DNA from 4 places in the Yokenella regensburgei genome. Region 1 is predicted to be linked to each of the others. Evidence: predicted binding sites of a transcription regulator. Region 1 holds the regulator's gene; each other region holds the start of a gene.

The links. Region 1 encodes CRP, which controls carbon source genes, mostly activating them, when cyclic AMP is high. Its sites were predicted from a motif close to ATGTGANNNNNNTCACAT; they were not measured.
Region 2: the regulator CRP is predicted to act here: its motif matches at 4,006-4,023, upstream of rhaS (HTH-type transcriptional activator RhaS).
Region 3: the regulator CRP is predicted to act here: its motif matches at 2,505-2,522, upstream of udp (uridine phosphorylase).
Region 4: the regulator CRP is predicted to act here: its motif matches at 3,422-3,439, upstream of C7387_RS06010 (PhzF family phenazine biosynthesis protein).

What each region holds. Positions count from the first base shown of each region.
Region 1 covers NZ_RBIZ01000006.1:13,773-19,164, reverse strand. Annotated here, with positions in the region: gene argD (bifunctional acetylornithine/succinyldiaminopimelate transaminase) at 56-1,276, shown strand; gene C7387_RS18175 (YccS/YhfK family putative transporter) at 1,266-3,353, opposite strand; gene crp (cAMP-activated global transcriptional regulator CRP) at 3,408-4,040, opposite strand; gene C7387_RS18165 (OsmC family protein) at 4,344-4,748, shown strand; gene C7387_RS18160 (phosphoribulokinase) at 4,800-5,392, opposite strand, start outside.
Region 2 covers NZ_RBIZ01000008.1:42,394-47,785, reverse strand. Annotated here, with positions in the region: gene sodA (superoxide dismutase [Mn]) at 176-796, opposite strand; gene rhaT (L-rhamnose/proton symporter RhaT) at 1,084-2,118, shown strand; gene rhaR (HTH-type transcriptional activator RhaR) at 2,119-2,967, opposite strand; gene rhaS (HTH-type transcriptional activator RhaS) at 3,039-3,875, opposite strand; gene rhaB (rhamnulokinase) at 4,179-5,392, shown strand, end outside.
Region 3 covers NZ_RBIZ01000009.1:16,213-21,604, reverse strand. Annotated here, with positions in the region: gene metE (5-methyltetrahydropteroyltriglutamate--homocysteine S-methyltransferase) at 1-1,538, shown strand, start outside; gene C7387_RS22095 (dienelactone hydrolase family protein) at 1,578-2,387, opposite strand; gene udp (uridine phosphorylase) at 2,647-3,408, shown strand; gene rmuC (DNA recombination protein RmuC) at 3,545-4,972, shown strand; gene ubiE (bifunctional demethylmenaquinone methyltransferase/2-methoxy-6-polyprenyl-1,4-benzoquinol methylase UbiE) at 5,039-5,392, shown strand, end outside.
Region 4 covers NZ_RBIZ01000003.1:1,198,934-1,204,325, reverse strand. Annotated here, with positions in the region: gene eamA (O-acetylserine/cysteine exporter) at 1-106, shown strand, start outside; gene marB (multiple antibiotic resistance protein MarB) at 157-363, opposite strand; gene marA (MDR efflux pump AcrAB transcriptional activator MarA) at 394-777, opposite strand; gene marR (multiple antibiotic resistance transcriptional regulator MarR) at 795-1,229, opposite strand; gene C7387_RS06020 (MarC family NAAT transporter) at 1,457-2,125, shown strand; gene C7387_RS06015 (sugar transporter) at 2,151-3,347, opposite strand; gene C7387_RS06010 (PhzF family phenazine biosynthesis protein) at 3,511-4,299, shown strand; gene ptrR (putrescine utilization regulator PtrR) at 4,296-5,171, opposite strand; gene sad (succinate-semialdehyde dehydrogenase) at 5,277-5,392, shown strand, end outside.

The DNA.
Region 1 (5,392 bases):
GCATATTTCGTGATTATATTCTCATAATCACTGCTGCATAGAAGGTGGTCAAGACATGGCAACGGAACAACCTGCAATTACCCGCGCGACGTTTGATGATGTGATAGTGCCAATTTATTCACCCGCGGAATTTATCCCGGTGAAAGGGAAAGGCAGTCGCGTGTGGGATCAGCAGGGCAACGAGTATGTTGATTTTGCGGGCGGCATCGCTGTGACCGCGCTGGGTCATTGTCATCCGGCGCTGGTGGCGGCGCTGCATGCTCAGGGGGAAATGCTCTGGCATACCAGCAACGTCTTCACTAATGAACCAGCGTTACGCCTGGGACGTAAGCTTATTGACGCCACTTTCGCTGAACGCGTGGTGTTCATGAACTCGGGAACGGAAGCCAACGAAACCGCCTTCAAGCTGGCGCGCTATTACGCTGCCACACGCCACAGCCCTTACAAAAGCAAAATCATTGCCTTCCATAACGCGTTCCATGGTCGTTCGCTGTTTACGGTGTCCGTTGGCGGACAACCAAAATACTCCGACGGCTTTGGCCCGAAGCCGGCCGATATTATCCATGTGCCGTTTAACGATCTTCATGCTGTCGCGGCGGTGATGGATGATCACACCTGCGCGGTGGTGGTAGAGCCAATTCAGGGCGAAGGCGGTCTGACGGCGGCTACGCCGGAGTTTTTACAGGGGCTGCGTGAGCTTTGCGATAAACATCAGGCGCTGTTGGTGTTTGATGAAGTGCAGTGCGGCATGGGGCGCACCGGCTCGCTGTTTGCCTATCAGCATTACGGCGTGACGCCGGATATTTTAACCAGCGCCAAAGCGTTAGGCGGCGGATTCCCGGTGAGCGCGATGCTGACTACCGAAGACATTGCCAGCGCCTTCCACGTGGGGAGCCACGGTTCAACCTATGGCGGGAATCCGCTAGCCTGCGCGGTTGCGGAAGCCGCATTCGATGTTATCAACACCCCGGAGGTGCTCAACGGGGTGAAGGCGAAGCGAGAACTATTTGTGCAGCAATTGCAGCAAATCGATGCCCGCTTTGATGTATTCAGCGACATTCGCGGCATGGGGCTGCTGATTGGCGCGCAGCTGAAACCGCAGTACAAAGGCCGCGCCCGTGATTTCCTGCACGCTGCGGCGCGTGCGGGGGTGATGGTGCTCAACGCCGGGCCGGACGTGATGCGCTTTGCCCCATCGTTGGTGGTGGAAGAGGCGGATATCACCGAAGGGATGGCGCGCTTCGCTGAAGCGGTGAAGGCTATCGTTAACGGCTAGCTTTACTCAGTCGTCGGGTCAGCCAGATACCGTGATGCGGTCGCTGGCGCCAGGCCACTGACGAAATGGTGTACATGGCGCTAAGATGCCCCAGTACGCGCTGAAATTGCTGTTCCATGGTGCTCGACGGCTCGTGGGACAGCATATCCTGTGATTCCATGATATTCGTCTCCCCGCTGCTTCCTGGCTCATCATATTCCAGTCGCTGTTGACAACGCTGCAGTGCAATTTCACAGGATTGCAGATAACGTTCGGTCAGCTCTGGCGTCAGGCAGTTATGCTCGCGGGCAAGCGTCGTCATGGCATTGATGTGCTCGACGATAAACTGGCTATGGGTTACCCACAGTTTCATATCTTCCAGATATTGAGTGTTAAAACCGGGCTCGTGCATGGCCTGATTGAGCGAGTTGAACAGCGCATTGTGCGCCTGATTGACCCGCATTCGCTGGTAGGCGAGCGCCGGTGCCTGCGGATCGTCGCTCAGGATCAAGCGAATGGCTTCCTGATCGGCCTCCAGCGCATCCTGGGCGTTTTTACGTAGCAGGCCGGTCTGCCACTGTGGCCACAGCCACACCATGCCGCCGAAGGCTATCAGACAGCCAATGATGGTATCGATGAAGCGAGCGACAATAAACTGCTCACCGTTCAGGGTCAGAAGCTGGATGGTGTATACCGCGGTCACCGTAAAGCCCACCGTCGCCCAACCGTAGTTCTTACGAATAATCAGATAGCTGACCAGCGTGATGATGAGCATCGCACTTAGCGTATAGCCTTCCGGGACGTGGAAGTGCAGGGTACTTCCCACAATCACCAGTCCGGCGAGGGTACCGATTGCACGGTGGACGATCCTCACCCGCGTCGCGCCATAACCGTTCTGGGTGACCAGCAGGATGGTCATCAGGATCCAGTACGGTTTTGGCAGGTGCAGGGCGGCACCCATCAGGCTCGCGATGCTCAGCATCACGCTGATACGTGCGGCGCTGCGCAGCGCCGACGACTTCAGCGACAGATAGCTTCTCAGTGCCGGAATAACCGGCAGGCGACGCTCTTTGTCAGCCATCAGATTACGAGGGTAGAGCGGGCGCTGGGTGCGAAGAACGCGCGCGATACGGCTGAAATGCCAGGCGCAGAACTGGCCTACCGGATTGTCCGGATGCTGGCGTGCGATTTTCTCCAGCGCGCCAAGCTGCTTATCCATCGTGAAGCGGTGCGGGTAGCGGTGATAAAGAATATCGTCAGCAAGCTCGCGCAGCCGCGCTGCAATGGTCTGGGCATTCCAGCGGATAACCGCTTCGGCGTGGCTGCGCTCCACCAGTTTCTGCACCTCTTCCGGCTGATGCAGGCTGACGGAGATATGCTCTTGTAAATCGAGCCCCATCTGGAATACCCGCAGCAGCCGTTTGTAATCGCGATTTTTGTTGGCTGCCAGCATGTGCAATTGCTGGTAACACTGGCTTATCAGATCGACCGCTTTTTGCTGGCGGTTGAGCAGCGGCGGCAGCGCGGTGGTCGGGTCGGTGTGCTGGGTAAGCAGGCTGTACTTCGCTTCACAGTAGTCGGCAAGCTGGCGATACAGCAGGCTCAGGGATTCACGCAGCGGCTGCTCTTTCCACATCCAGAACCAGAACCAGTTAAAGAGCCCGTACCACAGAGTACCCAGCGCATACAGCAGCAGCGGCTGCCAGACCGGCATATTTCCAGCCAGGCTTAGGGTGAAGATGGAGGCAATCAGCGACGCGGGCAGCAGGCGGGCGTGCAGGGCGCTAATCTCAGCCGTCACGCCAAGTATCATCGTCAAGCCGGTCAGGATGAGCGGCAGGGGGATGTCTTTTGCCAGCAGGAGCTGGACTATCAGGCTGCAAACGGCAAACAGCGTGCCGCCGACGACCAGGCGTTTAAAAAAGCGTTTATGCGGCGTGTCGAGGCCGGCAATGTTGCAGCAGGCAGGAACGAGGGAGAACAGCAGACCCTGCTGGAGATGGCCGAGAATCAGACCCACAGCCACAGGAAGACACAACACCAGCGTTTGCCGCAGTGCGTAGTTAACTTCCGGGTGATAGATAAGCCTGCGCCACATGGGTGATAAAACAAAAACGGCGCGCGAGGTAGGTTGCGCGCCGTCTGGCATGATTTAGCGGGTACCGTAAACCACGATGGTTTTACCGTGTGCGGAGATCAGATTCTGATCTTCCAGCATTTTCAGAATACGACCCACGGTTTCACGGGAGCAGCCCACGATCTGACCGATTTCCTGACGAGTGATTTTGATCTGCATCCCGTCCGGGTGAGTCATGGCGTCCGGCTGTTTCGCCAGGTTCAGCAGCGTCTGCGCGATGCGGCCCGTTACGTCCAGGAAGGCGAGGTTGCCCACTTTCTCAGACGTTACCTGCAGACGGCGAGCCATCTGAGAAGAGAGACGCATCAGGATGTCCGGGTTTACCTGGATCAGCTGACGGAATTTTTTGTATGAAATTTCAGCGACTTCACAAGCCGTTTTAGCACGCACCCAGGCGCTACGTTCCTGGCCTTCTTCAAACAGGCCTAATTCACCGATGAAATCGCCCTGGTTGAGGTAAGAGAGGATCATCTCTTTACCTTCTTCATCCTTGATGAGTACAGCCACGGAGCCTTTCACGATGTAATACAACGTTTCTGCTTTTTCACCCTGGTGAATAAGCGTGCTCTTCGACGGGTACTTATGAATGTGGCAATGAGACAAGAACCATTCGAGAGTCGGGTCTGTTTGCGGTTTGCCAAGCACCATGCGCGATTATCCTCTGTTATAAGCTGTCTCCAGCGGCATTAGTCTTTCTGCCCCTGGGTTGCAATCGAATTCTTCCCGCTACCTGGGAAGTGGGCTGACGGTATATTCAGCAGCCTTATGTGATGTCCTCTGCAGACATGTCATTTATCAATGTAACACTGTTGCATCCCGAATGTTTTAGCATAGCTTTCGCCGCATGTCTCCTGGTGTCTCGCTTCAGCATGATGCACGTCGCCTTCCATTGCGAGAAATGTTATGTGCGCGTAATCTGTGAAGAAAATTGCAACTCAGGAGTTAAAAAATATGCAAGCGCGTGTGAAATGGGTTGAAGGGTTAACCTTCCTTGGTGAGTCGGCTTCGGGTCATCAGATTTTGATGGATGGCAACTCTGGAGATAAAGCACCAAGCCCGATGGAAATGGTGCTGATGGCGGCGGGCGGATGCAGCGCCATCGACGTGGTCTCTATTCTGCAAAAAGGCCGCCAGGCCGTGACGGATTGTGAAGTGAAGCTGACTTCTGAGCGCCGTGATGAGGCTCCGCGCCTGTTCACCCACATCAATCTGCACTTCATCGTGACCGGTAAAGATCTGAAAGATGCAACCGTCTCTCGCGCGGTGGATCTGTCTGCTGAGAAGTATTGCTCGGTGGCATTGATGCTGGAAAAAGCCGTCAACATCACGCATTCCTATGAGGTTGTTGAAGGCTGATGTTAATACGGGTGGTCACTCACCCCCTTCCCGGCGGAAGAGGGGTGAGGTTTATCCGATTTTTTTCCCTTCCATGATTCGCTGTACCAACGGCGCCATGATCAGCTCCATCGCCAGCCCCATTTTCCCGCCCGGTACCACCAGAGTATTCATATGTGAAATGAACGAGCCCTGCAGCATAGCCAACAGCCATGGGTAGTCGATTCCCGCCAGATTACGGAAATGAATGACCACGAAGCTCTCATCAAGCGAAGGAATCCCTTTTGCGGCAAACGGGTTCGAGGTATCGACGGTCGGGACGCGCTGGAAGTTAATGTGGGTGCGGGAAAACTGCGGAGTAATGAAGTTGATGTAGTCCTCCATTGAGCGCACCACGGAATCCATCACTGCCTCACGCGAATGACCGCGCTCGCCGGTGTCGCGCACCAGCTTTTGGATCCACTCAAGGTTGACGATGGGCACCACGCCGACCAGCAGATCGACATGACGGGCGACATCCTGATCCTTTGTCACTACGCCGCCGTGCAGGCCTTCATAGAACAAGACGTCGGTAGGTTCGGGCAACGGCTGCCACGGCGTGAAGGTGCCTGGCACCTGGTCCCAGGGGACCGCTTCATCATAGGTATGCAGGTATTTACGCGACT
Region 2 (5,392 bases), on a different contig from region 1:
ACAATAGACATTCACGAATCAGATAAAAGTGATCCAATTTGCAAAATGAAACTGTATTTCATAATTATCAGATCATTGTTTTCTGTTGGTGACGTGTATCACAGGAGGCGGGTAGCAGGCATAAAAAAACCCCGCCGATTGAGCAGGGTTATCATCACGCCAGAGGCGTCAGAACTTATTTTTTAGCAGCAAAACGTGCAGCGGCTTCGTCCCAGTTCACAACGTCCCAGAACGCTTTGATGTAGTCCGGGCGACGGTTCTGGAATTTCAGGTAGTAAGCGTGTTCCCACACGTCCAGGCCCACAATCGGGAAGCCGGAAGCGCCGGAAATAGCTTCACCCATCAGCGGGGAGTCCTGGTTTGCGGTAGAAACGATAGCCAGTTTGTCACCTTTCAGTACCAGCCACGCCCAGCCAGAGCCGAAACGGGTTGCAGCGGCTTTTTCAAACTCAGCTTTGAAGTTGTCTACGGAACCGAAGTCGCGCTCGATGGCGGCTTTCAGGTCACCCTGCAGGGTGGTGCCGATTTTCAGGCCTTTCCAGAACAGGCTGTGGTTCGCGTGACCGCCAGCGTTGTTACGCAGTACGGTTTTTTTGTCAGCCGGCAGTTGATCCAGTTTAGCGATCAGTTCTTCTGCAGACAGGTTGGCGAATTCTGGCAGGCTTTCCAGCGCGGCATTGGCGTTGTTGACATAAGCCTGGTGATGCTTGGTGTGATGGATTTCCATCGTCTGCTTATCGAAGTGCGGTTCCAGTGCATCATAAGCGTACGGCAGGGATGGCAGTGTATAGCTCATTTTCATCTCCAGTATTATCGGGCGGCAGAGGTGTTAACGCCGCGTAAGCAGTGGGTTCATTATAGTTAATTAAATGATATTGAAAATGATTATCAATGCCGTAGTTTTCCTGTGGATATCCTCGCCGGTTATCTCGTTGATTCTGTGAGACAGCTCACCCGTAGTACGCGCTTTTTGCCAGCCCGGAACGCTTTGCGGCAAGGGGTCGAAGGTTAATCAGTTGTATGATTTTTACACTCATCCCGTCAGATGAAGATTCATCGACGACAACGATGAGGATAAGAAAAATGAGTCACGCGATTACGATGGGGATCTTTTGGCATTTAATAGGTGCGGCCAGCGCAGCCTGTTTCTATGCACCGTTCAAGAAAGTGAAAAACTGGTCGTGGGAGACCATGTGGTCGATAGGCGGCATTGTCTCCTGGATAATACTGCCGTGGATTGTCAGCGCCCTGCTGCTGCCTGATTTCTGGGCCTATTACCGCTCCTTTTCCGCCTCTACGCTGCTGCCGGTGTTTCTGTTCGGCGCTATGTGGGGGATCGGCAATATCAACTATGGCCTGACCATGCGCTATCTTGGCATGTCGATGGGGATCGGCATTGCTATCGGTATTACTCTGGTGGTTGGTACGCTGATGACGCCGATTATTAACGGCAACTTTGACGTTCTGATCCACACCTCCGGCGGTCAGATGACCCTGCTTGGTGTTCTGGTGGCGCTGATTGGCGTTGGGATTGTGACCCGAGCAGGTCAACTCAAAGAGCGCAAAATGGGCATTCAGGCGGAAGAGTTCAATCTGAAAAAAGGCCTGGCGCTGGCTGTCATGTGCGGGATTTTCTCGGCCGGCATGTCGTTTGCCATGAACGCCGCCAAACCTATGCATGAAGCTGCCGCGGCGCTGGGCGTTGACCCGTTATACGTTGCGCTACCGAGCTACGTCATCATTATGGGCGGCGGCGCGGTTATCAACCTGGGCTTCTGCTTTATTCGTCTGGCGAAAGTTAAAAATCTGTCGGTAAAAGCCGACTTCTCGCTGGCAAAATCGCTCATCATCAGCAATATCCTGCTTTCGGCGCTGGGCGGTCTGATGTGGTATCTGCAGTTTTTCTTCTACGCCTGGGGACACGCCAGCATTCCGCCACAGTACGACTACATGAGCTGGATGCTGCACATGAGTTTCTACGTGCTGTGCGGTGGCCTGGTAGGGCTGGTGCTCAAAGAGTGGAAAAACGCAGGTCGCCGCCCGGTGAGCGTGCTGAGCCTCGGCTGCGTGGTGATCATCATCGCTGCTAACATTGTGGGTCTTGGTATGGCGAACTAGTCAGACTAACGCGCGACTGCGATGACGCCACTGGCCTGGCGTCATCCCCGTTTCCCGATTAAACACCACTGAGAAATAGTTACTGTCTTCAAATCCGCACATCATCGCAATGTCGCTTATCATTCCCGGCGAATGCTGTAACAGATACTGGGCGTGGCAAATCCGCAGCTGGCGCAAATACTGGCCGACGGTCATGCCGGTCTGCTGACGAAACTGCTGACGCAATGCGCGCTCGCTGCAGCCTTCCTGCTCACAAAAACGCTCCAGCGTGAAGGGGCGGTTAAGGCTCCCCGCCAGCGCCGTAATCAGTTTATCGAGCAGCGTTTCGCTGTCGGTCGCCGCGAGGTTATCGGTAGCGTAACGATGACGACTCAACGTCAGCACCAGTTGAGCAAACAGCAGTTCTGCCATATTCCCCGCAAGTGGGTCATCCTTCAGGTTTTCATGCTCCAGCTGGCTTATTACCTGCCGCGCCAGCGTCATTCCGTTACTGCCGATGCGCCAGTGAGGTTGCCGGGGCGAACCGTTAAAACCGGGAATATACGCTGCCCAGTCGAGGTTAAGCGTTAGCCGCTCCGGGCAGTAGATAATATTCTGCAGCACCAGAGAGTTTACCGAGGCGTAGGCGTGCTTATCTTCGGCGCGAATATAGAACAGATCGCCGCGGGTGATACGGTAGGGACGGTCGTTGAGGATGTGCAGGCCATTGCCGCGCCACACCAGCACCAGCTCGCAGAATTCGTGGGTATGTTCGGCAAAAACGTTTTGCGGGTAGCGGTCAGCCACCGCCACCGCCTGAGCGGGCGAGGCAAAAAATTCCGCTTTTTGCAGGATAAGTTCACCGGACACGACGTCACCTCACTGTATGAAGCCGGATATTATTCGCGTTTCAGGCGCAAAAAACGGTGACTGCTCTCGCGTTACTGGAGCCGGACGTCGCGTCCCTGGCGAATATCGCGCGGCGACCAGTTAAATTCCCGGCGGAAAAGCGTTGAAAAGTGGTTACTGTCGCCAAAACCGCAGCGAAATGCGATATCCGTGACGCTTTCATCACTGTGGCGCAAAAGATGGCGCGCTTTGGTGAGCCGTACCCGGTTCAGGTAGCGCTGCGGCGTCAGGCCGGTGTGCTGTTTCAACTGACGATGCAGGGTGCGCAGCGACAGCGAAAATCGCTCAGCTACCCCTTCCCAGCAGATATCTTCCGCGAAATGATCGTCAAGCCAGGCAATCAGCTGGTTCAGCCGGGCATCATTATTCCGCGCCTCCGCCGCCAGGCTGCCGCGCCGCAGTTGGATCAGCATCTGCATAAACAGAATTTCCCGGTTGGCGACGGCGTGCACCGCCTCTCCCTGCTCGGCGTTTTCCATTTGTACCACCAGCTGCCGGACCTGCTGCAGGGCGCTCTGGCTGACCCGCCAGTGGGAGGGATACACCCCATCCTGCTCCTGTGGCAGCAGTTGATTAACGCCCGAGAGAAACTGGAACGCATCCGGAGAACGGTAGAGCACGTTGGTCAGGCACAGATTGTCAGTGTGCTCGTAAAGATGGCGGTCATGATCGCGCACAAAGCATACCGTACCGCCGCTGATGGTATACGGCTGGCCGTTAAAGACATGAATACCGGTACCGTGCTCAACGATCACAATTTCATGAAAATCATGATGATGTTCGGGAAACGCTGGCTGAGGAAGGCGCGGTTCGATCGCGACAGGAGATACGCCCGAGGGGAAAAAATCCGCGCTTTGCAAAATAGTCATTCCGGCTCCTGCACGATTCAGGTGAGTTTTCTGGATAGTAATGAACAGCCCTCCGTGACACCTTGAATTTTCGACAGCAAAGCGCGCAAAGCCTGTCGCTTTTTCAAGATACGCCCGGAATTATCAGGAAATGCGCAGCGGGTCACATCCCCACTTAGCGCATCTATTACTGGAAACCGTGAACTTCCTCACACTCATCTTTGCTTTCTTGCCAGCGCCCATTTTTGCCTGTCAGTAACAAGAAGGTGGTGCCGGGCGGCACTTTTTAGACTGGGTCCACTGATTCTGAGAAGGACCCATGACATGACTTTTCGCCATTGCGTCGCCGTTGATTTAGGCGCCTCCAGCGGGCGGGTAATGCTTGCCACCTACGACCGCCAGCGGCGTACGCTGTCACTACGTGAAGCGCATCGCTTCGTGAACTGCCTGCAGAAAATCAACGGAACAGACTGCTGGGATATCGACAGCCTGGAAGCGGGGATCCGCCGCGGCCTGGAAAACGTCTGTGCGGAAGGCATTCTCATCGACAGTATCGGCATTGATACCTGGGGCGTGGATTATGTTCTGCTCGATAAACAGGGCGAACGCGTCGGGCTGCCGGTCTCTTACCGCGACAGCCGCACGCACGGCATCATGCCGCGCGCTATGGCGCAGCTCGGCAAAGCCGATATTTATCGTCGCAGCGGTATTCAGTTTTTACCTTTCAACACCCTCTATCAGCTGCGCGCCCTGACGGAGCAACAGCCCGCGCTGGCGGAGCAGGTGGCCCATGCGCTGCTGATCCCGGATTACTTCAGCTACCGCCTGACCGGCAATATGAACTGGGAATACACCAACGCCACCACCACTCAACTGGTGAACATCAGCACCGACAGCTGGGACGACGCGCTGCTTGCCTGGAGCGGGGCACACCGCCAATGGTTCGGCACCCCGACGCATCCCGGCAACGTGATTGGCCACTGGATCTGCCCGCAGGGTAATGCGATTCCGGTGGTTGCTGTCGCCAGCCACGATACCGCAAGCGCAGTGATCGCCTCCCCGCTGATGAACCGCGATGCCGCCTACCTCTCGTCCGGCACCTGGTCTCTGATGGGCTTTGAGAGCAAAACCCCTTACACCAGCGAGGCGGCGCTGCAGGCCAACATCACCAATGAGGGCGGTGCCGAAGGGCGCTATCGGGTGTTGAAAAACATCATGGGCCTGTGGCTGCTGCAGCGGGTGCTGAAAGAGCAGAACGTAAGCCACCTGCCGTCACTTATCGCAGAAACGGAGCGGTTACCCGCCTGCCGCTTTGTGATTAACCCCAACGACGACCGCTTCATCAACCCCGACAACATGAGCGCAGAAATTCAGGCCGCCTGCCGCGAAAGCCAGCAGCCTGTTCCGGCCTCTGCCGCCCAGCTGGCGCGCTGTATTTTTGACAGCCTCGCCCTGCTCTACGCCCGCGTGCTGGAGGAGCTGACGGCGCTGCGCGGACGCCCGTTCGGGCAGCTACATATCGTCGGCGGCGGGTGTCA
Region 3 (5,392 bases), on a different contig from region 1:
CCTATTTTGAAGGCGTTACGCCAAATCTGGAGACCATCACCGCGCTGCCGGTACAGGGACTGCATGTTGACCTGGTGCACGGTAAAGATGATGTGGCCGAGCTGCATCGCCGTCTGCCTGCCGACTGGCTACTCTCCGCGGGTCTGGTGAACGGTCGTAACGTCTGGCGCGCCGATCTGAGTGAAAAATACGCACAAATTAAGGATATCGTAGGCCTGCGCGCTCTGTGGGTGGCTTCTTCCTGCTCGCTGCTGCACAGCCCAATCGATCTCAGCGTTGAGACACGTCTGGATGCAGAGGTGAAGAGCTGGTTTGCCTTCGCTCTGCAAAAATGTGAAGAGCTGGCGCTGCTGCGCGATGCGCTGAACAGCGGCGATACCGCCAAAATTGTGGCGTGGAGCGCCCCGATTCAGGCTCGCCGTCACTCCACTCGTGTGCACAACGCGGCGGTAGAAAAACGTCTGGCAGCGATTACCGCTCAGGACAGCCAGCGTGAGAATGCCTACCCGGTGCGTGCTGAAGCACAGCGTGCGCGCTTTAACCTGCCAGCGTGGCCGACCACGACGATTGGTTCTTTCCCGCAGACCACTGAGATCCGCGGCCTGCGTCTGGATTTCAAAAAGGGAAATCTGGATGCCAACAACTACCGCACCGGTATCGCTGAGCACATCAAGCAGGCCATTGTGGAGCAAGAGCGCCTGGGGCTGGACGTGCTGGTACACGGTGAAGCCGAACGTAATGACATGGTGGAGTATTTCGGTGAGCACCTCGACGGCTTTATCTTTACCCAGAACGGTTGGGTGCAGAGCTACGGCTCCCGCTGCGTGAAACCGCCGGTGGTTATTGGTGATGTCAGCCGCCCGGCACCTATCACCGTAGAGTGGGCGAAGTACGCTCAGTCGCTGACCGACAAACCGGTAAAAGGCATGCTGACTGGCCCGGTGACCATTCTCTGCTGGTCCTTCCCGCGTGAAGACGTCAGCCGTGAAACCATCGCTAAACAGATTGCCCTTGCCCTGCGTGATGAAGTGGCCGATCTGGAAGCGGCAGGTATCGGTATCATCCAGATTGATGAGCCGGCGCTGCGCGAAGGCCTGCCGCTGAAGCGCAGCGACTGGGATGCGTATCTGCAGTGGGGCGTTGAAGCCTTCCGCATCAACGCTGCCGTCGCGCAGGATGAAACCCAGATCCACACCCACATGTGTTATTGCGAGTTTAACGACATCATGGATTCCATCGCCGCGCTGGATGCCGACGTGATAACGATTGAAACCTCGCGCTCTGACATGGAGCTGCTGGAGTCATTTGAAGAGTTCGAATACCCGAATGAGATTGGACCGGGCGTGTATGACATCCACTCTCCGAACGTTCCGAGCGTGGAATGGATTGAAGCCCTGCTGGCAAAAGCGGCCCAGCGTATTCCGGCGGAGCGTCTGTGGGTAAACCCGGACTGCGGCCTGAAGACCCGCGGCTGGCCGGAAACCCGTGCTGCACTGGCTAACATGGTTAAAGCGGCGCAGAACCTGCGTCAGGCGTAATGAATCGGCCCGGAGGCATTATGCTTACCGGGCCTGTTGTTATTTTTTACTTCCATACTGCGAAAACCACGCCAGCATCCGCTGCCAGCCATCGTGCGCCGATTCAGCATGATAGCTCGGGCGATAATCCGCATTAAACGCGTGTCCGGCTTCCGGATAAATCACGATTTCCGCTTTCGCATTCGCGGCTCTCAGCGCATGGCGCATAGTTTCGACGGTATCCAGCGGAATACCGGTATCCTGCCCCCCGTATAACCCCAGCACGGGGGCATTCAGGTTCACCGCAATATCAACCGGATGTTTTGGCGAGTTAAGGGTTTTATCCCCGACCAGTTTTCCGTACCAGGCAACGGCCGCTTTGAGCTGCGGGTTATGGGCAGCATACAGCCAGGCAATACGGCCGCCCCAGCAGAAACCCGTGACCATCAGGCGATGGGCATCACCACCGTTGCGGGCAGCCCAGCTGGCAACGTGGTCGAGGTCAGCCAGCACCTGTGCATCGGGCACTTTGCTTACCAGGCCGCTGAAAAGCGTCGGGATATCTGCGTAGTCGTTCGGATCGCCCTGGCGGAAATAGAGCTCCGGGGCAACCGCCAGATAGCCTTCCAGCGCCAGGCGGCGGCACAGATCGCGAATATGTTCGTGCACGCCAAAAATTTCCTGTATCACCATAACGACGGGGAGCGGACCTTCGGCGTGTTTTGGACGAGCGTACCAGGCCGGCATGCTTTCGCCCTGGGAAGGAATCGATGTATCGCCTGCGGTGATAGCGTCGTCAGATGTATGTACGATAGTTGAAGCGTGCGGCGCAGCAGCAGGTGCAAATCCAGGTTGTTTTTGTGTTGTCATGGCATTCTCCATACCCTGTAATAATTAGCGCATCGATAACTATAGACTGCACGTTAACAAACCATCATGTCGTAAACAGGCTATCTTTTGTGCAGTGGCCGGCGACATTGCTTGTTAATGTGATGCAAATCACCAATTAATGAGAATTCAATGTAATATTTTTCATTCATGGTGACTGCCATCACGAAAATACCCGCAGGGCTTCTGTAAAGTGTCTTTTTACTTCTGCTGACCATCTGAACCACAGAGGAGTTTTTTTATGTCCAAGTCTGATGTTTTCCACTTAGGCCTCACCAAAAATGATTTACAAGGGGCTACGCTTGCCATCGTCCCTGGCGATCCGGAGCGTGTTGAAAAGATCGCCGCGCTGATGGAAAAGCCGGTTAAGCTGGCATCGCATCGTGAATTCACTTCCTGGCGCGCTGAACTCGATGGCAAAGCAGTGATTGTTTGCTCTACCGGGATCGGCGGTCCATCTACTTCTATCGCAGTCGAAGAACTGGCACAGCTGGGTATTCGCACCTTCCTGCGCGTGGGCACCACCGGCGCTATTCAGCCGCACATCAACGTTGGCGACGTACTGGTGACTACCGCATCTGTGCGCCTCGACGGTGCCAGCCTGCACTTTGCGCCGCTGGAATTCCCGGCGGTTGCCGACTTCGCATGTACTACCGCACTGGTAGACGCCGCGAAATCTGTCGGGGCGACTACCCATATTGGCGTTACCGCCTCTTCTGATACCTTCTACCCGGGTCAGGAGCGTTACGACACCTTCTCTGGTCGCGTTGTGCGTCAGTACAAAGGCTCGATGGCAGAATGGCAGTCTATGGGCGTCATGAACTACGAAATGGAGTCAGCGACGTTGCTGACCATGTGTTCCAGCCAGGGCCTGCGTGCCGGGATGGTGGCGGGTGTTATCGTCAACCGTACCCAGCAGGAAATCCCGAACGCTGAAACCATGAAAAAGACCGAAAGCCACGCGGTGAAAATCGTGGTCGAGGCGGCTCGTCGCCTGCTGTAACTTTCCCTTCTTTGAAAAGGCCGACCTGTTCGGCCTTTTTTTTTGCGTAACACCTCGCAGGAAATCCCTTTTAAACTGGACGTTTATACAGCACAATTCTATTTTGTGCGGTAAGCGGTTGAAGCAGGAGGGAACAGTGGATATCTCAATCATACTGAGCGCGGTCGTCGCGCTGGTGGCAGGCGTACTGATTGGCTGGCTGGCGGAGCGATCTCGCGCGGCCCAGCTACAGGCCGATCTTCTGGCCGAACAGCGTGAGATGTACGGTGAACTGAGTGCAACCAAACAGCAGCTGCTGCAAAGCGAACACTGGCGTGAAGAGTGTGAACTGCTGAACAACGAGCTACGCAGCCTGCGGGAAATCAATACCTCACTTGAGGCTGATCTGCGTGAAGTCACTACTCGCCTGGAATCCACCCAACTGCATGCCGAAGATAAAATTCGCCAGATGGTTAACAGCGAGCAGCGCCTGAGCGAACAGTTCGAGAACCTCGCCAATCGTATTTTTGAACATAGCAATCGTCGGGTAGACGAGCAGAACCGCCAGAGTCTGGGAAGCCTGCTGACCCCGCTGCGTGAACAGCTCGATGGTTTTCGTCGTCAGGTGCAGGACAGCTTTGGCGTGGAGGCTCGCGAGCGGCATACGCTCGCCCATGAGATTCGTAACCTGCAACAGCTTAATGCACAGATGGCTCAGGAAGCGGTGAACCTGACGCGGGCGCTGAAAGGTGATAACAAAACGCAGGGTAACTGGGGGGAGGTCGTGCTTACCCGGGTGCTTGAGGCCTCTGGCCTGCGCGAAGGGCATGAGTATCAAACCCAGGTCAGTATTGAGACCGACAACCGCGCACGCATGCAGCCTGATGTGATTGTCCGCCTGCCACAGGGCAAAGATGTGGTCATCGATGCCAAGATGACTCTCATCGCCTACGAGCGTTATTTCAACGCCGAGGATGAGTACACCCGAGAAAGCGCGTTGCAGGAGCATATCGCCTCTGTTCGCAGCCATATTCGTCTGTTGGGGCGCAAAGATTACCAGCAGCTTCCAGGGCTGCGATCGCTTGATTACGTGCTGATGTTTATTCCCGTCGAACCCGCGTTCCTGTTGGCAATAGACCGGCAGCCCGAACTGATAACTGAAGCGCTGAAAAATAACATTATGCTGGTTAGCCCGACGACGCTTCTGGTGGCGCTACGCACGATTGCTAACCTCTGGCGCTACGAGCACCAGAGTCGTAATGCCCAACAAATTGCCGATCGCGCCAGCCGTCTGTATGACAAAATGCGTCTTTTCGTGGATGACATGACTTCCGTCGGGCAAGGGCTCGACCGGGCGCAGGAAAACTACCGCCAGGCGATGAAAAAACTCGCATCAGGGCGTGGAAATCTGTTGGTGCAGGCCGAAGCGTTCAGGGGGTTGGGGGTTGAAGTTAAACGCGAAATTAACCCGGACCTTGTTGAACAGGCCAGCGCTCAGGATGAAGAATATCGCCTGCGAGAAGCGCAGAACGGTGAAGAGGAGCGTGAAGAAAACGATCGTTCCAGCATCTTCCGGGAAGGTTGAGTCGTAGGGGAAATGCAGCCAATCTGTTACACTCGCAGGACATTTTTTTGATAAGCAGGCATTAAGATGGCTGAGGATTCACAAGACACGACGCACTTTGGCTTCCAGACCGTAGCCAAAGGACAGAAAGCTGATATGGTGGCGCACGTATTTCACTCTGTTGCCGCGAAATACGACGTGATGAACGACCTGATGTCATTCGGTATTCATCGTTTGTGGAAGCGCTTCACCATTGACTGCAGCGGCGTTCGTCGTGGGCAGACCGTGCTGGATCTGGCCGGAGGCACTGGCGATCTGACGGCAAAATTCTCTCGTCTGGTCGGTGAAACCGGGCGGGTTGTTCTGGCAGATATCAACGACTCCATGTTGAAAATGGGTCGTGAGAAACTGCGTAATATCGGTGTGATAGGGAATGTGGAA
Region 4 (5,392 bases), on a different contig from region 1:
AACCCTCTCCGCTTTACAACTGGTGGGGGCCGTACTGATTATGGCGGGTCTCTACATTAATGTTTTTGGTCTGAAATGGCGGCGGGTAAAGACGGTCAGAGGATAGCGATAAAAAAAAGCCCCGCAGTCGCGGGGCAAAAAGAGTAACCGGGTAGACTAGTGGTAGTAAGGCACACCCAGTTCATCGGATTTATCGCTGCCAGCGCCCATATGGTTAAAATCAAACGGCGGCTGTCTATGGGCAGACACCATGATCTTTGCGTCATGCTCGGTCTGATTGCCCATGGTGGTTGATTGCTCCGCATAACTCTGGCCGGAGACCAGCACCAGTAAGGTGAGGGCGGCGGAGGCGAATAGTTTCATGATTTCCTCAATACGTCTTGCTGCAGGCGATTAACAGTTACAGTGTTTTAATGGGTAGAGATAGCGCGATTCACCAGGCATATTGGTGATGCGGTACTGATGCGGCGGCACGTCGAAATAGTTCTTAAACGTGCGCGTTAGCGTCTGTTGCGATTCAAACCCGTAACGCTCGGCCAGATACAAAATCGGCTCGTTACTTTGTTTGAGTTTCTGCGCAATCTCAGTCAGTTTACGGCTGCGGATGTATTGACCTAATGAATGGCCGGTCTCTTTTTTAAACATCCGTTGCAGGTGCCATTTGGAATAACCGGAACGCTCCGACACTTTCTCCAGCGACAGCGGCGATTCAAGGTTATTTTCGATCCAGTCCAAAATGCTATGAATAGTAATGGCGTCAGTATTGCGTCTGGACATCGTCATACCTCTTCTGTTTATGACAGAATTTTTTTAAGCAGCAGTTCGAGTTTCGCAACTTCGTCTGCCATTAAGTTTTTCGTCAGTTCCTGGTGAAGATCCTGGCCAACCCGTTGATGGCACTGCTCGCAGATAGCGGCACCTTCCGGCGTTAACTGTACCAGCACGCCGCGCTTGTCATTCGGGTTCGGCAGACGCTCAATCCAGCCTTTGCACAGCAGGCGATCGAGCATCCGGGTCAGGGCACCCAAATCGACCGACAGCACCTTTTTCAGCTCAACCGGCGTAATGCAGGTGGCGCAGCGAATAGAACACAGCACCTTGAACTGAGTGGCAGTGATGTCCAGCGGCGACAAATAGTCGTTAAGCAGACGGTCTTTTTTTTGGTTAACCATGTAAATCAAGCGTCCTAGCGGTATCACTTCGTTGAACAGATCGCTTGTGGTTTTCACAATGGTTGCCCTGGCAAGTAGTTTAGTTGCGTTGGATATTATTGCCCAGGCAACCATAAGTCAACTGAATGGATCGCGCGATGCCACGAAATGCTAAAACGTTTCGTGTGCTGTTTTTTTGCACGCGTGGCAACGTTTACTTACTGTGTTACGGGGTAACAATTGGCGGCGAAACCGATATACTTCCCGCTGAACTTAATTCGATATCGACGGGATCTTAACGACGTATGATGGAACTTTTTAAAGCAATAGGCTTGGGTCTGGTGGTTTTGCTGCCGCTGGCGAACCCACTCACCACGGTGGCGTTGTTCCTCGGTCTCGCCGGAAACATGAACAGCGCAGAGCGCAACCGCCAGTCGCTGATGGCATCGGTTTATGTCTTTGCCATCATGATGGTGGCGTACTACGCCGGTCAGGTGGTGATGAACACCTTTGGTATTTCTATCCCCGGTCTGCGTATCGCCGGTGGTCTTATCGTGGCGTTCATCGGTTTTCGTATGCTGTTTCCGCAGCAAAAAGCCCATGAGAGCCCGGAGGCGAAAAGCAAATCAGAAGAGCTGGAAGAGGAACCTGGGGCTAATATCGCTTTCGTGCCATTAGCAATGCCAAGTACCGCAGGGCCGGGGACGATTGCGATGATTATCAGCTCCGCCTCCACCGTAAAACACGGTGTCAGCTTCCCGGACTGGGTGGTGCTGGTCGCACCGCCGCTAATTTTTGCCCTGGTAGGGATAATTCTGTGGGGCTGTCTGCGCAGTTCTGGCGCAATTATGCGCCTGGTGGGCAAGGGCGGGATTGAAGCCATCTCCCGTCTGATGGGCTTCCTGCTGGTCTGTATGGGCGTGCAGTTCATCATTAACGGCGTACTGGAAATTATTACTAACTTCCATGCGTAAAAAAAGGGCCTGCGGGCCCTTTGTTTTATCCGTGCTGCGGCTGTTCCAGCGATGCCGTAGGCCAGCGGCGGAAAACCACTACCGCCCACACCAGCGCCACAAGGGCCGGTACGGCGCCCACGTAGCCAATCGACGACATTGACCACCACAGGCTGACCTGGCTCCCCACCAGTGCTCCGGCGCCGATACCGATATTGAAAATTCCGGAAAACAGCGACATCGCGACGTCGGTTGCATCAGGCGCCAGCGCCAGCACTTTCACCTGCATGCCGAGACCGATAATCATGATTGCGATACCCCAGAAAACGCTTAACGTAGCGAGCGACATATCGCTTTGTGCCGCCGGAAGCAGCATCAGCAGGCAGGCGAGCAGCAGCCCAATCGCCGAAATAATCAGCGTGGAGGCATGCTGATTGCCGAGTTTACCAAACAGCACGCTGCCGATGATCCCGGCACCGCCGAGGATCAGCAGCAGCATGGTGGCAAAACTGCCGCTCAGACCGGCAACGTTTTGTACAAACGGCTCAATATAGCTGTATGCGGTGTAGTGCGCGGTCACCACAATGGCGGTCAATACGTAGATCCCCACCAGCGCCGGGCGGCGGAACAGCACCGGCAGGCTTTTCAGCGAACCAGAGTGCTCGCTTGGCAGCGGCGGCAACAGGCGAATCAGGGCCAGCAGGGTGAGAAGGGCGCCAATACCAATAGCAAAGAAGGTGGTGCGCCAGCCAAAATACTGGCCGACGATGCGGCCAATCGGGATGCCGAACACCATGGCCAGCGCGGTACCGGTGGCAATCAGGCTCAGCGCCTGCGCTTTTTTTCCCGCCGGAGCCATACGAATGGCAAGAGAGGCGGTGATTGACCAGAAAATCGCGTGCGCAAAGGCGATACCGATGCGGCTAATCACCAGCACCGGGAAACTCCACGCCAGAAATGACAGTACGTGGCTTGCAATAAACACAACGAACAGGGCGATAAGCAGCCTGCGGCGCTCTATCTGGCTGGTCAGCAGCATAAACGGCAGCGACATCAGCGCCACCACCCACGCGTAGATGGTCAACATAATGCCGACCTGCGCCGTTTCCATATTGAAACTGGCGGCGATGTCTGACAGCAGTCCGACCGGGGCAAACTCGGTGGTGTTAAAAATAAAAGCGGCGATAGCAAGCGTAACCACCCGAAGCCACGCGACCTTGCGTGAGACCGTGTTCGTTGTCATAAACGTTATTCTGGATTAATAGCAAAAGGAGAGAAGCCGATCTTACGACCATCGCTGGTGAAAAGACAATCACTTTGTGATGTAAGTCTCATTTTTATTTCTGTCGTGAATATCACTAACCTGTTAATTTCTCGGATAAATAATCAAATGATGGGGTTGCGCTATGCAGGAAGTGGATTTTTATATGGTTGATGCGTTCAGCAGCAGTACGTTCGGAGGCAACGCGGCTGCGGTGTGTCCGCTGCGGGAATGGCTGCCTGATGAGCGGATGCTACAAATGGCGCAGCAGCATAACCAGTCAGAAACCGCCTTCTTTATGCCTGAAGCGGAAGGCTTTGCGCTGCGCTGGTTTACCACTCGTCATGAAGTCAATTTGTGCGGCCACGCAACGCTTGCTACTGCGCAGGTGATTTTCAACCACCTCGGCTACCCGCAAGACCACATCGTATTTCAGACGGCCTCTGGTCCACTCACCGTTACCCGCGACGGAGACTGGATGACGCTGGATTTCCCGGCAGGTCATACCGACGCGCAGACGCCGCCGGCGGAAATGCTCCGCGCGCTAGGCGTTCGTGAATATGTGGCCGCGCGTAAAGGCCGTGCGTGGCTGATTGAACTTGCCAGCCGCGAAGCGGTAGAGGCGTTGATGCCTGACATTGGGGCCATGATCCCCGGTGAGCATAAGGTAACGGTCACCGCCCGCGGCGACGGGGAGTACGATTTTGTCAGCCGCTTCTTCTCTCCGGGTGAAGCCGTGTGGGAGGATCCGGTTACCGGTTCGGCGCACACGATGCTCATTCCTTACTGGAGTGAAAAGCTTGGTAAAACGCGCCTCTTTGCCCGCCAGGTTTCCCGCCGTGGCGGCGATATTCGCTGTGAGCTGAAGGGCGACCGAGTGCTGATGGGCGGCCAGGCGACCACCTATCTCATCGGCAAAATCACGCTACGTTAATCGCTCACCACGGGCTGCTGTTCGTTCAGCAGCTCGATAAACGCCTCAAGCTGGCGGGTCATTGCCCCACGACGCCAGATAAGCCAGGTCGTCAGCCAGCGCCACTTCTCCGCCAGCGGCCAGGCCTCCACCTGATGATGTCCGGGCATACTTTCCAGCATACTGCGCGGGATCAGCGCCAGACCTGCTCCGGCAATCACGCAGGCCAGCATCCCATGGTAGGACTCCATCTCGTGAATTCGGCCCGGCGCTGCGCGATCGGCATGGAACCAGCTCTCAAAATGGCGGCGGTAAGAGCAGTTAGAGCGGAAGGCATAAATACTGGTACCACTCACATCGCTTGCCCGGGTGACTGGTGAATGGCCGAACGGGGCGACTATCATCATCTCTTCGCGATAAACCGGGATGCCTTCAAGCCCCGGATGCATCACCGGGCCATCAACGAAAGCGGCGCTCAGGCGTCCTTCGGTCACGCCGTCGATCATCGTTCCGGAAGGGCCGGTAGCCAGATCGAACTGGATCTTCGGATAGCGCTGGTTATAGCGGGCGAGCGTCTCCGGGATCCGCACCGCGGCGGTGCTTTCCAGCGAGCCTAAGGTAAAAAGCCCCTGCGGTTCATCGCCCGCCACGACCATTCTCGCCTCATCAACAAGCGCCAGAATCTGCTGGCTGTAACGTAAAAAACTGTGCCCTGCAGGAGAAAGCCGCAGACGCTGATTCTCACGAATAAACAGTTCCACGCCGAGATCGGCCTCAAGCTGGCGGATGCGCGTGGTGAGGTTAGAAGGGACGCGATGCACTTTCTGCGCCGCCTGGGTAATGCTGCCGGTCTGGGCAACGGCGTTGAACATCTCAAGCTGAGTCAGATCCATGGCATTCTCGATTCGTGAATATGATGGTTAATATTATTCAGTTTTCATAAACAGCAGAGTAAGCCAGGATGAGAACATAACGCAATCGACAGAGAGAGAAAAAACATGACTTCACCTGCAACCCACGCAATTTCCGTCAACCCGGCGAACGGCGAAGTGCTCTCGTCATTGCCATGGGCGAGCGCTGCTCAGGTTAACCAGGCCATCGCCCTTGCCGACAG